Regions from separate parts of the Shewanella sp. MSW genome, predicted to be linked through region 1. Evidence: predicted binding sites of a transcription regulator. Region 1 holds the regulator's gene; each other region holds the start of a gene.
The links. Region 1 encodes FliA, which starts transcription of late flagellar genes. Its sites were predicted from a motif close to CTAAAGNTNNNNNNNNNNNNGCCGATA; they were not measured.
Positions count from the first base shown of each region.

Region 2: a site for FliA is predicted at 1,944-1,970, ahead of AYI96_RS18985 (flagellar protein MotY). Genes of this name have one in related genera too.
Region 3: a site for FliA is predicted at 1,878-1,904, ahead of pomA (flagellar motor protein PomA). Genes of this name have one in related genera too.
Region 4: a site for FliA is predicted at 1,729-1,755, ahead of AYI96_RS06995 (VC2046/SO_2500 family protein). Genes of this name have one in related genera too.

Region 1 is NZ_LVDR01000014.1:93,427-97,184, reverse strand. Features, by position in the region: gene flhF (flagellar biosynthesis protein FlhF) at 1-614, shown strand, start outside; gene AYI96_RS15125 (MinD/ParA family protein) at 619-1,500, shown strand; gene AYI96_RS15120 (RNA polymerase sigma factor FliA) at 1,493-2,212, shown strand; gene cheY (chemotaxis response regulator CheY) at 2,260-2,643, shown strand; gene AYI96_RS15110 (protein phosphatase CheZ) at 2,657-3,394, shown strand; gene AYI96_RS15105 (chemotaxis protein CheA) at 3,410-3,758, shown strand, end outside.
Region 2 is NZ_LVDR01000024.1:45,350-49,107, reverse strand. Features, by position in the region: gene AYI96_RS18990 (ketoacyl-ACP synthase III) at 1-806, shown strand, start outside; gene AYI96_RS18985 (flagellar protein MotY) at 1,038-1,910, opposite strand; gene rnt (ribonuclease T) at 2,052-2,720, shown strand; gene AYI96_RS18975 (DUF3137 domain-containing protein) at 2,877-3,758, opposite strand, start outside.
Region 3 is NZ_LVDR01000004.1:339,267-343,024, reverse strand. Features, by position in the region: gene dxs (1-deoxy-D-xylulose-5-phosphate synthase) at 1-513, opposite strand, end outside; gene ispA ((2E,6E)-farnesyl diphosphate synthase) at 535-1,416, opposite strand; gene xseB (exodeoxyribonuclease VII small subunit) at 1,417-1,656, opposite strand; gene pomA (flagellar motor protein PomA) at 2,052-2,819, shown strand; gene AYI96_RS06425 (flagellar motor protein MotB) at 2,824-3,758, shown strand, end outside.
Region 4 is NZ_LVDR01000005.1:111,673-115,430, forward strand. Features, by position in the region: gene queE (7-carboxy-7-deazaguanine synthase QueE) at 1-33, shown strand, start outside; gene AYI96_RS06975 (PLP-dependent cysteine synthase family protein) at 96-1,160, opposite strand; tRNA gene AYI96_RS06980 (tRNA-Tyr) at 1,340-1,424, opposite strand; tRNA gene AYI96_RS06985 (tRNA-Tyr) at 1,457-1,541, opposite strand; tRNA gene AYI96_RS06990 (tRNA-Tyr) at 1,580-1,664, opposite strand; gene AYI96_RS06995 (VC2046/SO_2500 family protein) at 1,790-2,278, shown strand; gene AYI96_RS07000 (DUF406 family protein) at 2,348-2,638, shown strand; gene AYI96_RS07005 (putative bifunctional diguanylate cyclase/phosphodiesterase) at 2,841-3,758, shown strand, end outside.

The DNA.
Region 1 (3,758 bases):
CCACGACATTGGCTAAATTGGCGGCCCGTTTTATTGCCCATCATGGCCCGGATTCCGTATTGTTGGTTACCATGGACCATTATCGCATCGGAGCCTTTGAGCAATTGGCAACTTATGGCAAAATAATGGGATGTCCGGTGAAGCAGGCTCATGACCTCAATGAGTTGGAGCAGATACTGTATCAGTTCCGCAGCCGGAAGCTGGTTTTGATAGATACCGCTGGTATGGGGCAAAGGGATATGCGCTTGTACCAACAACTGGATAACCTTGCCGCCAATACCCGTTTGCCTATTCGTAGCTATCTGGTGCTCTCGGCGACCGGCCAACGTCGGGTGCTTGAAGAGGCGGTAAGTCATTTCCAGCGAATTGATCTCGCAGGGGCGGTTTTAACTAAACTTGATGAGTCCGTTTCTTTGGGTGCCGCGTTGAGCGTGTTGATCCAAAGTGGATTATCATTAAGTTATATTACTGATGGTCAAAGGGTTCCTGAGGATATGCAGGTCGCTGATACCCTGACCTTGGCCAAGCAGGCATTGGCCATATTGAACAAGACTGAAGCAAGTCATTTTAATAATAAAGCCAGGTCAGAAGAGATGACCTATGCATTTGAGTAAAGCTATGACCCGGGACCAAGCGAGCGGTTTACGAATGATGAATCAACCAAATAACGAAAAAGTAAAAGTAATTGCCGTGACCGGAGGCAAGGGGGGCGTGGGTAAAACCAGTGTCTCCATCAACACCGCGGTTGCTCTGGCAGAAAAAGGCAAACGTGTCCTGGTTTTGGATGCTGACTTAGGGTTGGCTAATGTGGATGTGATGCTCGGCTTACGCGCCGAACGCAATTTGTCCCATGTGCTATCGGGAGAGTCGGAGCTTGATGATATTATCGTTCGAGGCCCAAAAGGAATAGGTATTATTCCCGCCACCTCGGGGACTCAGGCCATGGTCGAACTGACTGCGGCTCAGCACGCCGGGCTTATCCGCGCCTTCAGTGAAATGAAAACCCAGTTTGATATCTTGGTAGTCGATACGGCTGCCGGGATATCGGATATGGTACTCAGCTTCTCCCGTGCATCACAGGATGTACTTGTGGTTGTCTGTGATGAACCTACCTCTATTACCGATGCTTATGCGCTGATTAAGATCCTCAGTCGTGAGCATGGTGTGTTCCGCTTCAAAATTGTCGCAAATATGGTACGGAGTTTGCGGGAAGGGATGGAGTTATTTGCTAAGCTCAGTAAAGTAACTGACAGATTTTTGGATGTGGCACTTGAACTTGTGGCAACCATTCCGTTTGATGAGAACCTGCGCAAGTCGGTGCGGAAACAGAAATTGATAGTGGAAGCCTATCCCAAGTCTCCGGCCAGTATTGCTTATCATGGACTGGCAAACAAGATTATGAGCTGGCCTATACCTCAGCAACCTGGGGGGCATCTCGAGTTTTTTGTTGAGCGCTTGGTTCAAAGGACAGATTACCGAGAGGATGGTACGAGTGAATAAAGCGGCTGCATACGCAGGTTTAAACGATAAGACACAGATCGTTGAGCATTATGCACCGCTGGTAAAACGAATAGCCCATCATCTGCTTGCCCGTCTGCCTGCATCGGTTCAACTCGATGACCTGCTGCAGGCCGGCATGATGGGATTGCTGGAAGCTTCATCCAAGTTTGATGGCAGCAAAGGCGCCAAGTTTGAGACCTTTGCCGGGATCCGCATTCGTGGCGCCATGATAGATGAGATACGCCGTGGCGACTGGGTTCCACGCTCGGTTCATCGCAATAACCGGCGAGTCGCTCAGGTGATGGATGAGCTCGAACAGGAGTTGGGGCGGGATGCCCGTGATAGTGAAATTGCCGAGCGATTGGAGATGTCGTTGGATGAATACCATCATATTCTCAATGATGTTTCCACCGGTAAAATCATAGGAATAGAAGATTTGGGGGTAGCGCCCGATGTGTTGATGTCGGAAGATATGCCGGCAGATGACACTTTTGAGGGCCTGGCTCAAAGCCAATTCCAATCAGCCTTAACCGATGCCATTAAGCGCTTGCCAGAGCGCGATGCCTTGGTTTTGTCGCTGTATTATGACGAAGCACTGAATTTAAAAGAGATTGGTGTCATTCTTGAGGTAAGTGAGTCCCGGGTGAGCCAGATCCATAGTCAGGCCATGCTGAGGCTGAAAGCCAAACTCAAGCACTGGACACAAGCGTAATTAATGATTGAGCAACTTATAAGTATGTCAGCTCACCGGAGGAAACCTTGGACAAGAATATGAAGATTCTCATCGTTGACGACTTTTCAACGATGAGACGGATCATTAAGAACTTGTTGCGAGACCTGGGGTTCAATAACACCCAGGAAGCAGACGATGGTTCAACAGCTCTGCCTATGCTGCAAAAGGGCGACTTTGACTTCGTCGTGACCGACTGGAACATGCCTGGGATGCAGGGAATCGACCTGCTCAAGGCGATTCGTGCCGACGAGCATCTCAAACATATCCCTGTGTTAATGGTAACTGCCGAAGCCAAACGTGAACAGATTATTGCGGCGGCTCAGGCCGGCGTGAATGGTTATGTTGTTAAGCCTTTTACCGCGGCTACGTTGAAAGAGAAATTGGATAAGATTTTCGAACGGCTCGGTTGAGTGGGGTGATGCAATGAAAGCAGAGACATCCGGGCTGGTGACTTTGGAGCAGGCACAGGAATTGGTTGCCCTGCTCAGTCAGGGAGAGCAGGATAAGGCCGACGAATTGCTGCGGGAACTGGCGGCTCCCCTGCAAAGGGATCTGTTCGAAGAAGTCGGTAAGCTGACCCGCCAGTTGCACAACGCCTTAGTGGATTTTCAGGTAGATAGCCGCCTTATTGAGCTTGCCAACACTGATATCCCAGACGCCAAAGAACGCCTTACCTATGTCATTGATATGACAGAGCAAGCAGCCAACAAAACTATGGACGCAGTCGAAGAATGCTTGCCTTTGTCGGATGCTCTGAGTACCAATCTGCAAAATGTCAAACCCGCCTGGGATAAGCTGATGCGCCGTGATTTGGCCTTGCATGAGTTCAAGGGCCTGTGTCATGACGTACAACACTTTATGCAACAGAGTGAAGCCGATGCTTGTCGGCTGCGGGAATTACTGAATCAGATACTGATGGCTCAGGATTTTCAGGATTTGACCGGACAGATGATCCGTCGGGTCATAGAGCTGGTGCGGGAAGTGGAAAACAGCTTGGTTTCGTTGCTGACAGTGTTCGGTGAGCAGCCGCTGGATGATCTCTGCGGCGCTGAGGATAAGAGCATAGAGGCAGAAGGTCCCATACTGAACGCAGAGCAACGCGAAGACGTGGTGAATGGTCAGGATGAAGTCGATGATCTGCTCTCAAGTCTGGGTTTCTAATTAGGAGTCAATTTAATGGCCTTTGATGTTGATGAAGAGATACTCCAGGATTTTTTGATTGAAGCTGGCGAGATCCTTGAGCTGTTGCAAGAGCAGTTGGTATCTCTGGAAAACAATCCGGAAGATACAGATTTGCTCAACGCCATCTTCAGGGGATTTCACACGGTCAAAGGCGGTGCAGGATTCCTCGGGTTAGGGCCCATGGTGGATGTCTGTCACGAGGCAGAAAACACCTTCGATTTATTGCGTACCGGTAAGCGCAGTGTCAACTCCGAGTTGATGGATATCATACTGCAAGCGTTGGACACGATTAACACCATGTTCAACCAAACCCAATCCGGCCAGGAGCAGGAAGCTGCAGATG
Region 2 (3,758 bases), on a different contig from region 1:
CGACCGTGCAGGCCAATGTAGGCGCAACCTGTGCCGCCTTTGACATCAACGCCGCCTGCAGTGGCTTTCTCTATGGCGTAGGCCTGGCCACCGCCCAGATAAAGAGTGGTCAATGCAAGAAAGTCCTGGTTATCGGCGCCGAGCGTCTCAGCTTCTATCTCGACTGGTCAAGAAGAGAGACCGCAGTACTGTTCGGTGATGGTGCCGGTGCTGTGGTGCTGGAAGCAACAGACAGCCCATGTGGCGTACTGGGCTATGAGCTCAACAATGACCCAGGTGGCCGCGATATTTTGAAGGCCAGTTTCGGGACGGGTATGGATAGATTTGTCGCCGAGTCGCTGGACTTCTACATTCAGTTCGACGGCCAGGAGATTTTCAAACGTGCCATCAACGGTATGGGTAAACTCAGCGCCCAAGTATTGGATAAATGTGGCTTGGATAAAGAACAAGTCGATTGGGTAATCCCCCATCAGGCTAACGAGAGGATCATCGACACTCTGGTACACAGAATGAAGATCCCCAAAGAGAAGGCCTTCGTCAATATAGCCAACTATGGCAACACCTCGGCCGCGACCATTCCCATCGCTATCTGTGATGCGTTGGAAAAAGGCATGATCAAGCCAGGACAACACATTCTGTCCTGTGCCTTCGGCGCTGGCCTCACCAGCGCGGCCTTGCTGCTGAAATGGGGTGATAGAGTCACACCGCTGAAACAGAGCGATGCCGAGCTGCCGCCATGCGAGCAGACAGGTATTGAACTGGTAAAACGCGCAGTAGACTATTTCTGCCATCGCGATAAGGCTTAAACGAATTAAGCAGAACTCCAAACAAAATGCCGTTCACTTTCAATGAACGGCATTTTCGTTTTTAGATGCCATACTTGGCCAGGAATAACATGTCCGGTCGCAACAAAAAGTTGCGCTGACGAATATAGAGTAAAATGCTTGCCGAAATAAACTCACTCAATTATACCGCTTTCTAAAAAAGAGAAGGCCTCGAGGTCTTATTCGCACCTTCTCTTAGGTCAGTTCTTGGCCCTACTTGAGCGGTTTGCTTATCCGGATGACTACCCGACGGTTACGGACCCGTTCATCACTGGAATCATTGGATGCCACATGCCGCCGTTCGCCGTGTCCTTCAGTATGGATCCTGTCTCCCGGGATACCCCGTGCGACAAAAAAATCTTTAACGGAATCAGCTCTCTGTTGTGAAACCTTCTGGTTAATGCTGCGGCCGCCATAACTATCGGTATAGGCATCAATCAGCACCAGCTCCACTTCAGGATCATAGGCCAGATACTCCTGCACCCGCGCCAGCTGCGCCTTGGAATAACGGGTCAACTCAGTACCGCCCATCTCATAGGTAAGCACGGTAAAGGCGATATCATCGAAACTGTAAGGCAGTAGATTGGCCAGACACTGCTTGAACTCGCGGTATTTCTGGGCAAAGTTGGCCGCGGAAAGGCCGACCGCCACCGTGTGGCTTTGGTTGTACCAATCGCTGTAGTAGAAAGTGGGTTCCATGCCGCGATCCAGCTCAGTCAGCATGGACCAGGCGGCCTGTTTCGGCACTTCGCCATTGAAGTATTTCTGGTAGCTCAACTCGGTAATCGCCTTTGATGTCACCCCGGGACGCCAGGCTGGCGCTTTGCTCATCAAGCGAGCATGAGTCACTGCATCAGGCTTTTGCCACATGTCCAGAGTAAACTGCAGATTCAGCTCTTTACCCGCATGACTGGAAAACACAGCTTTGCCGTAGGAGGGAATATCGTGCTCGAGGCTGCAACCTATGGGGGTGTTTTGCGCCACACGCCAATGAGAGTCGTCGAGTGACGCCACATAGTGCCTGAGATCCGCCATCGCCGACCACGGCAGACAAAGAGTCGACAGCAGAAACAGTTTACGCCACATAGAAATCTCTCTTTTCACACACCATGTTGTCTCTATCGGCAAAGAAATTCATTCCTTTAGCCTATAAAAACAACAATCGAACATGACACCCTGTTGATGTTTTAGCATAATAGCCGCTTCGTTATTTTCCAGGGGAAATGCATGACTCAGCCAAGCCTAGCCAACCAACTCAAGCACAGATTCAGGGGCTATTTCCCTGTGGTGATCGACGTGGAGACCGCTGGCTTCAATGCGCAGACAGACGCGCTGCTGGAGATTGCCGTCAGTCTGCTGAAGATGGATGCCGAGGGCAATCTGGGAATAGACAGAACCCTGCACTACCATATCGAACCTTTTGAAGGCGCCAACCTCGAGCCGGAGGCGCTGGCATTCAACGGCATAGATCCCAACAACCCCCTCAGGGGCGCTGTCAGCGAGAAAGAAGCTTTTCTGGAGATATTCAAGGCGGTGAAAAAAGCGCAGAAAGCAGCCGACTGCCACAGATCTATCATAGTGGCTCATAATGCCGCCTTCGATCACGGCTTTGTCAGCAAAGCAATCGAGCGCAATGATATCAAGCGCTCGCCGTTTCATCCCTTTGCTACTTTTGACACCGCCACGCTGGCCGGATTGGCCATAGGACACACAGTACTGGCCAAGGCCTGCAGCTTGGCCGGGATCCCCTTTGACAACAAAGAAGCCCATTCGGCGCTTTATGATACAGAGCGCACCGCCGAGCTGTTCTGCTACATAGTGAACCGCTGGAAAGCTCTTGGCGGCTGGCCTTTGCCTGCCACCGCCGAAACCGACACCCCGCAAGGGGATATCTAAACCGGCTCAGACATATAAGCCGACTAAAACTCTGGGATTTCCTGGCCTCAAGCCAAACTATTTGAGCGTTTGGCTTGAGGGTGCATCAGCAACCACCGACCAGTGACCAGAAAACAAAGACAGCCCGGCTCAAAACCAAGGTCTTGAGCCTCATATTTAAAGCCCAGTGCGACTGTCGAGTTTAAGAGCCTTAATCAAATCGAACACTTCATGGATCTCTTTAAACACTTGTTCTATGTCTGCGCTGAGATCCAGCGGCTTGAGTAGATCAAGTTGCGGCTCAAAATAGCTATGCTGACAGGCTATTTTGACAAACAATCGCCCCTGTTTAAAACAGGCTTCCAGCTCACCTTGATAAAATCCTGATAGTGACAACAAACGTTCCATGGTCACTGTATTAAGCACATATCTGGCTTCGAGCTGATCGTCACTGTAAACTTCAAATCTACCCTCAAAGTCCGGGTCTTCCAGCTTTACCCGCGTGAGTTTGCTTCTAAACTGCGCCAAGCCATTGGCCATAAAACCTTTATCGCGGCGCACCTGGATGGTGGCGGAAAATCTCTTCGGCAGCTCGAACTCTATCACTATGCCATCGAACAGCGTCTTATATTGGGGACCATTATCGTTCTTGCCTGTGCGTTCGAGTAACGTCAGTTCCCTAAGCAGAAAAGGCACATTAAGATACTTGCCTCTGACTGAGTTTTGAAAATAACCTTTGTCATAGTCGGGAAAGAGACCATAGTCTTTATAGCTTTCCAGTTCAGGCAATCCCGGAGGATTGAACGCAAAGCTTTTACCGAAATAACCCAGCAGTAAAGGATAGATCTCCTCGACTATCTGGGTACGCAGTTCACCTATCTCACTGCCTGCCCAGATATTGGCCAACACCACCAATCCCAGGGATACCAAGGCGCCGCCAAAACCAATGAAAAACACCCCATCTTTAAAATCCAGCATGAAAGCGCCATAGAAACTCATGGCAAAAAACAGCAAAAATGCCGGAATGCCGATAAAGGTGAGAGGCGCAACTATCTTTCT
Region 3 (3,758 bases), on a different contig from region 1:
GTGCAGATCGCCGGCGTGGTTCATGGCTTCAAACACCATGCCGCCTGTCATGGCACCATCGCCTATCACGGCTACTACCTTGCGGCCGGCCTGTTCTTTATCCGCGGCGACCGCCATTGCCAGTGCGGCGGAAATTGAGGTGCCGGAGTGGCCGACACTGAAGGTGTCGTACTCACTCTCTTCCCGCCAGGGGAAAGGATGCAGACCACCTTTTTGGCGTATGGTAGGCATGCGATCGCGACGACCGGTAAGGATCTTGTGCGGATAGGCTTGATGGCCCACATCCCAGACCAGGCGGTCAAACGGGGTGTTGTAGACATAATGCAGCGCCACGGTCAGTTCGACCGTACCTAAGCCAGAGGCAAAGTGACCGCTCGACATGCCCACAGATTTTAATAAAAACTCCCTGAGCTCGTCGGCCAGCTGAGGGAGCAGGCTTTGTGGAAGTTGACGTAACTCTTCCGGGGTATTGGCCTGTGCCAGCACAGGAAACTGAGTGATATCCAGACTCATAACGAGATACTTTGTCTCTTTTTATACTCTTCGCTCAACGATATAGCGGGCGAATTCGGCAATTAACTGGCTATTGTATGGCAATTTTGCCAGCGCTGATAGTGCATCTTCCAGCAGTTTTTGAGCTGTAGTCTTGGCGCCTTCCAGCCCCAACAGTTTCGGGTAGGTACTCTTGTTGGCATCGAGATCCGAACCCTGGGGTTTGCCAAGTTCTTCTGTGCTGCCGGTAATATCGAGAATGTCGTCCTGTACCTGGAACGCCAGGCCCACGGCATCGGCGTATTCCAGCAGTGCTTGTTCTTCTTTGGCGTCAATATCGGCGGCAATGACCGCAAACTCGACGGCGCAGCGGATAAGGGCTCCTGTCTTCAATCTGTGCAAGGCGGTGAGTTGCTCAAGCGAGATCTCTTTGTCGGTGGCATTGAGATCCTGCGCCTGGCCGCCGCACATACCGCGGTAGCCGGATGCTTTTGCCAGCGCCTGTACCAGACGCAGGTGTTGGCGGTCGCTGAGGCCTTCAATGTCGCTGCTGATAAGTTCAAAGGCCAAGGTCTGCAAGGCATCACCGGCCAGAATAGCGGTGGCTTCGTCAAAGGCGATATGCACAGTTGGCTGACCGCGGCGCAGGGCATCGTCGTCCATGGCCGGCAGATCGTCATGGATCAGCGAATAGGCGTGAATACACTCTATGGCGGCGGCGCAATCATCGAGACGCTCAAGGGGAACGCCGAGCATTTCACCTACAGAGTAGACCAGAAACGGCCGAATACGCTTTCCACCCAGCAGGGCTCCATGACGCATGGCGGCCTTGAGTCTGGGCTCGGTATCATCCAGGGTGTCCAGTATGGTGGCAATTCTTTGATTGACTCTCTGCTGGTATTGGTTAATAGCTTGGGTTAACACTCACTCACCCTCGACTGTAAATGGGCTCAATGGCGCCTGGGGATCCTGTGCAAGCAGTATGGCTACTTTCTGCTGTGCCTGTTCCAGTTTGGCTTGGCTGCTGCGCACCAAACCTATGCCACGTTCGAACTGTTTTAGCGCGTCGTCCAGCGATACTTCACCGCGTTCCAGTTCGACGACTATGCGTTCCAGCTCGTTGAGAGATTCTTCAAAACTCAGATTTTCGGGTTTTTTGGCCACAATCAGTTTCCTTGATGCACCTTGGTTGCCGGCCCATTCCTGCGACCTGATTGGCACGGTGCAAAGGTAAAAGGAGAGAGGGAGGGCTGCAGGTGTCTTGGCGTTATGTTCAGCGTGACACAAGGTATATCAGGGCGCGATAAGGGTCAAATTGAAGCGCCCGTTATTTGCTCAACAGCACGCTTTGTCGCTGATTTTTTTTAGAGAAAATTAAAATCTTCCTAAACTTGCTTAAGCCCTGTCCGATAACTCAAAATAGAAACTATTGAAAATTATCATATTCATCTCCTGTGAATAGCCAAGATCCTATATCACCCTTTGGGGCGGATCGGCTTGTATGGGATAGAGATCCCGGCCACACTGTGTCGGGTCTGCTTTAGAGGTGAGGAGCCACTGTGGATTTAGCAACCCTGATAGGACTGGTAGGTGCTTTTGCTTTTATTATCATGGCAATGGTCAGCAGTGGCGGCATTGCCATCTTTATCGATGTACCCTCTGTATTGATCGTGCTTGTCGGCTCGCTGTTTGTGGTGATGATGAAGTTCAACCTCAAGCAGTTTTTAGGGGCGGTCAAGATTGCCGCCAAGGCGTTTATGTTCAAACTGGATAAACCTGAAGAGTTGATTGAACAGTCGGTTACCATGGCAGACGCTGCCCGTAAAGGGGGCTTTCTGGCGCTGGAAGAGGCGCAAATTTCCAACAGTTTTATGCAAAAAGCGGTTGATATGCTGGTGGACGGCCATGACGGCGATGTGGTGCGTGAAGCGCTGGAGAAAGATATTCAACTGACCGAAGAGCGCCATAAGGCGGGGATCAGTATCTTCAAGGCTCTGGGTGATGTGGCACCGGCTATGGGTATGATAGGTACTCTGATTGGTCTGGTGGCCATGTTGTCCAACATGGATGACCCCAAATCCATCGGCCCGGCAATGGCGGTGGCCTTGTTGACCACCTTGTACGGCGCCATTATTGCCAATATGGTGGCGATCCCGATTGCCGATAAACTGGCGCTGCGGATGAACGAAGAGATGCTTAACCGCAATCTGATTATGGACGCTGTACTGGCTATTCAGGATGGCCAGAACCCCAGGGTGATTGAGGGCTTCCTCAAAAACTACCTGTCAGAGAAACAGCGCAAAATAGATACAACGGACGGAGAGTAGCACTATGGCCAAGCCCAAGTGTGATTGTCCGCCACCCGGTGCACCCATGTGGCTGGCAACCTTTGCCGACCTGATGTCGCTGCTGATGTGTTTCTTCGTGTTGCTGCTGGCTTTCTCTGAAATGGATGTCATGAAGTTCAAACAGATAGCCGGCTCGATGAAATACGCCTTCGGGGTGCAGAACAAGGTGGAAGTGAAAGATATTCCCAAAGGCACCTCAGTGATTGCGCTGGAGTTTCGCCCCGGACGTCCGGATCCCACCCCGATTGAAATAATTAACCAGCAAACCAACGAGATGACCCAGCAGATCCTCGAGTATCAGGAAGGGGATGACGACAGTGCCGGTGGCGTGCAGCAGCAAAGGGGCGAGCAGCGTGGCGGCGAGGCTTCGGCCACGGCGCAAGAGCAGGCCGAAGACAAGAAGACCCAGGAGCAGCAGGCAGCTCAGGATCAGATTAACGAGCAGGTCAAGAAGATGGCCGAGGCGCTCAACAAAGAGATAGTGGACGGCGCTATTGAAATCGAGTCTCTGGGACAGCAGATTATCATCCGTATTCGGGAGAAGGGCGCCTTTGCCTCAGGTTCGGGTTTCCTGCAGCCCAGGTTCAAGCCTGTGGTGCAGGCGGTTGGTGAGCTACTCAAAGATGTGCCCGGGATCATCACTGTCTCCGGCCACACCGATGACATGCAGATAAGCAATGAGCTGTACAGTTCCAACTGGGACCTGTCCAGCCAGCGGGCCGTGGCCGTGGCCCACGAATTGGTCAAGGTGCCCGGCTTTGATGCCAGCAGAATGAAAGTGGTGGGCATGGCCTCCACTGCGCCTTTGGTGCCCAACGACTCGCCGGAGAATCGCGCCCGTAACCGCAGGGTGGAAATCTCCATTGAGCAGGGCAAGGCCAAAGAGTCTGATGAGATTGAAGTCGATCCCAATCTTTG
Region 4 (3,758 bases), on a different contig from region 1:
ATCCAGACTCACAAGTATCTGGATATCGATTAATCTGTAGTGGTAATCGACAAAAAGCCGCATTGATGCGGCTTTTTGTTATCTGAAGCGCGCTCTTAGCAGCAGAGCTCACCTGTGGTTTCAAACAGTTTCAGTTTGTTTTGATACTGGCTGATATCCCCTATATTGGCGGCTATCCACTCGGGGTTGTAATAAGTGTCCAGATAGCGCTCACCGGGATCGCAGATCAGGGTCACTATTGAGCCCTGGCGATTGTCGCGTTTCATTTCGGCCGCCAGCATCAGGGCGCCATAGAGGTTGGTGCCGGTCGAGGCCCCTGTCTTGCGGCCGATGATCTGTTCCAGCCAATGGATTGTCGCCACTGAGGCGGCATCGGGGATCTTCAACATGGAGTCGACTACCCCCGGGATAAAGGAGGGCTCGACTCTGGGCCGGCCTATACCTTCAATCTTGCTGCCTTGCTCACAGGTGATGGCCGCATCTCTTTGTTGAAAATAGTCATAGAACACTGAGTTATCCGGGTCGACCACACACAGCTTGGTGCAAAGCCGTTGATAGCGGATATAACGGCCAATGGTGGCCGAAGTGCCGCCGGTACCCGGGCTCATCACAATCCACTCGGGAATAGGGAAGGGCTCGCGCTGCATCTGATCGAAAATGGCATTGGCAATGTTATTGTTGCCGCGCCAGTCGGTGGCTCGCTCGGCATAGGTGAACTGATCCATATAATGGCCATTCAGCTCCCGCGCCAGCCGTTCAGACTCGGCGTATATTTCGCTGGAGTGATTGACAAAGTGACAACGGCCGCCATAAAACTCTATCTGCTGTATCTTCTTGCGGGCGGTGGACGCCGGCATAACGGCAATAAAGGGTAGTCCCAGCAGTCGGGCAAAGTAGGCCTCGGAGACAGCAGTGCTGCCGGATGAGGATTCAATGACAGGAGTATCCTGTTTGATCCAGCCGTTACACAGGGCGTAGAGAAACAGTGATCTTGCCAAACGGTGTTTGAGGCTTCCGGTTGGATGGGTGCTTTCGTCTTTAAGGTAGATATCCACTCCGGCTACCGCCGGCAGTTCCAGTTTAATCAAATGTGTGTCGGCGCTGCGCTGAAAATCGGCTTCGATTTTGGCAATTGCTTCGTTTACCCAGAGATCGGCCATTGTTGCTGTTCTTTCTTATAACAGGATGGTCTTAATCATAACCAAAGGTAATGACAATGGATAGCGAAAACTCAGGTGCATTCAGGCACAGATACAGGCTAGGCTATTGATTATTGTGGAATTGGATAGTTTAGGCGCAGATAAAACGTTTGCGAGTTTTATTAAAGGATAAAAAGAAATGGTGGAGGGAGAAGGATTCGAACCTTCGAAGGCGGAGCCGTCAGATTTACAGTCTGATCCCTTTGGCCACTCGGGAACCCCTCCACATATTTGGAGCCAGACATTGGAGTGAAAGATGGTGGAGGGAGAAGGATTCGAACCTTCGAAGGCGGAGCCGTCAGATTTACAGTCTGATCCCTTTGGCCACTCGGGAACCCCTCCACGATTTCACTTTCGTGTCTTTTTAAATTGTAGGCAAATGGTGGAGGGAGAAGGATTCGAACCTTCGAAGGCGGAGCCGTCAGATTTACAGTCTGATCCCTTTGGCCACTCGGGAACCCCTCCTCAATTGCGGCCGCCATAGTAGTCAGAAACCTTTTTCATGTAAAGCCCGATTTTAAAAAAAGGGCTAAAGTTCGTGGTCATTTGGTCGATTAACTAACAACGAGTTGTTTTGTTGGTGTTTTTTTATGCGTGCTGATGTTTCCTTAATCAATGAGCTGCAATTGGGCGAACGGTTGAATCTGGCTGTTGAGTCCCATCGCCGGGGTGAGTTTGCCCTGCTTTTGGCATTGCTGTCTCAAGATGTGCGCGATTGGCCTCAGTTTCACCTGCACGACGATATTGAACTAGACACTGTCCTGCGGCAGCAATTTGACTTGCCTGCGCCTCAAGCTTTGCTTGGCGACTTGAGTCAGGAGCCTTTGCCGGTAGACAACAGCTATCATTTTCTCAGTGACGGTGAACGTAGCTTTCAGTTGGCCCAGGCCTTGATGCCTGAACCTGTGGTTATTCGAGGGAAGAGAGACAGCGGGATGCAGGAAGCGCTGAATAATTGTGATTGGCGCACAAGGCTGCGCACGGAAGGTGTCTTGAACCAACCCAAGGTGGCATTGATGGAGTTTGTTGATCAACTATCGGAACAACGTAAACTGGCCTGTCTATATCAAACGGCGTGAGGCTTGCCTCAGTCCAGGGGTCGTCCATGGTTTATACTGTTGCGTGACTCTCACTATCGGAGATAAGAGATGAAGAGTATTGAACAGGCTCAGGCCGCCAATGTGCAGGACACTTGTGCCGAATGTGGCAGCTATGTGGATATAGGAACAGTGGTCGAAGAAGGAGACACCTTGCTTTCGTTGACTTTTCAAGGTGAGTCGGCAATGGTTGATGCCGAGGCTCTCAAGCAATTGGCCACAGACCGCTTCGCCGATGTCAAGGTAGAACTCAGCAACTCAGAGCAGACTGTGACCCTGGCGCTGACTTTTTCCTGCAGTGCCGAGAAAATGATTTTTCAGTTGGAAAACGCTTTGGCATAAGCTGCGCTTTTAGCCAAATGGTCAGTAGTGTTCTGTTCGTAAACCAAAGCCACAAAGCAAGACATAACAAGGTAAATGTAACAAAGTATGAGTTGTCTTGCTGGGTATTATGTAAAAGTGTAATCTCGCGCAGAGATATGATGGCAGGCCCGCGCATTCGGCGCGGGTTTCTTTGAGCCCGAAAGGGAACCTGAGGATATGTGTGAAGCGACGTAGTTATCAGCGATTGCTGGAGTTGTTGACCAACTCGGTTGCCAAGCAACAGGGCGACTTCGCCAAGACGGCTGAACTGGCTACAGAACTCCTGTGTCAATATCTCGATGTGCAACATGCCAGTGTCTGGTCCTGGTCCAGGGATCAGCATGTACAGTTTGAAGTTGCCCGCTTTGGCTCGGGAAAGCCTCTTAAAACGCCGCGTCCATTACACCTCAATCAAATTCCATCTTATATCGACCAACTCAAGCAAAAACGCCATATTGACGCCAATGATGCGGTGGTTGATTGGCGCATGAGCGAACTTGCCGAAATCTATTTTAGCGTCAACGGTATTGCCAGTTCTCTGGATGTTGCTATCAGGATCAATGGTCATATTGAAGGGGTTTTGAGCCTGGAGCGAACCTCTACCGGGCATCACTGGAGTGATTTGGAAATCCATTTGGCATCGCAAGTGGCTGACCAGCTTGCGCTGACTCTGGCGACCCATGACGCCTACCGCAAAGATGAATTGCTGACGCTGTTTCAGTCGGCCGCTGAACAATCGGCCCAGGTCAGTATGCTGATCAATTTGCACACAGAAGCGATTGAATACATCAACAGCGCCCATGAACAGATCACCGGCATCCCAAAAGAGAAAATGCTGGGTGCCAGTCTAAAGCAGTTGTCCTTCTTCAAGCAGCAACCCAAACAGGCTGAAATGACCCTGGCCAAGGTGTTGCGTGGCGAAGTAGCGACGGGCGAAGTGATGCTTAATCGGGAGTCTGGCCAGGAATACTGGCTCAGATACCATGCCAGTCAATTTATTACCCAGCGTGGTAATCACTATGTGTTGGTATCCTGCGAAGATTGTACCGAGCAGCATAACTATCAGGCCGAACTTGAGCGCTTGGCCTGGCGTTGCAGC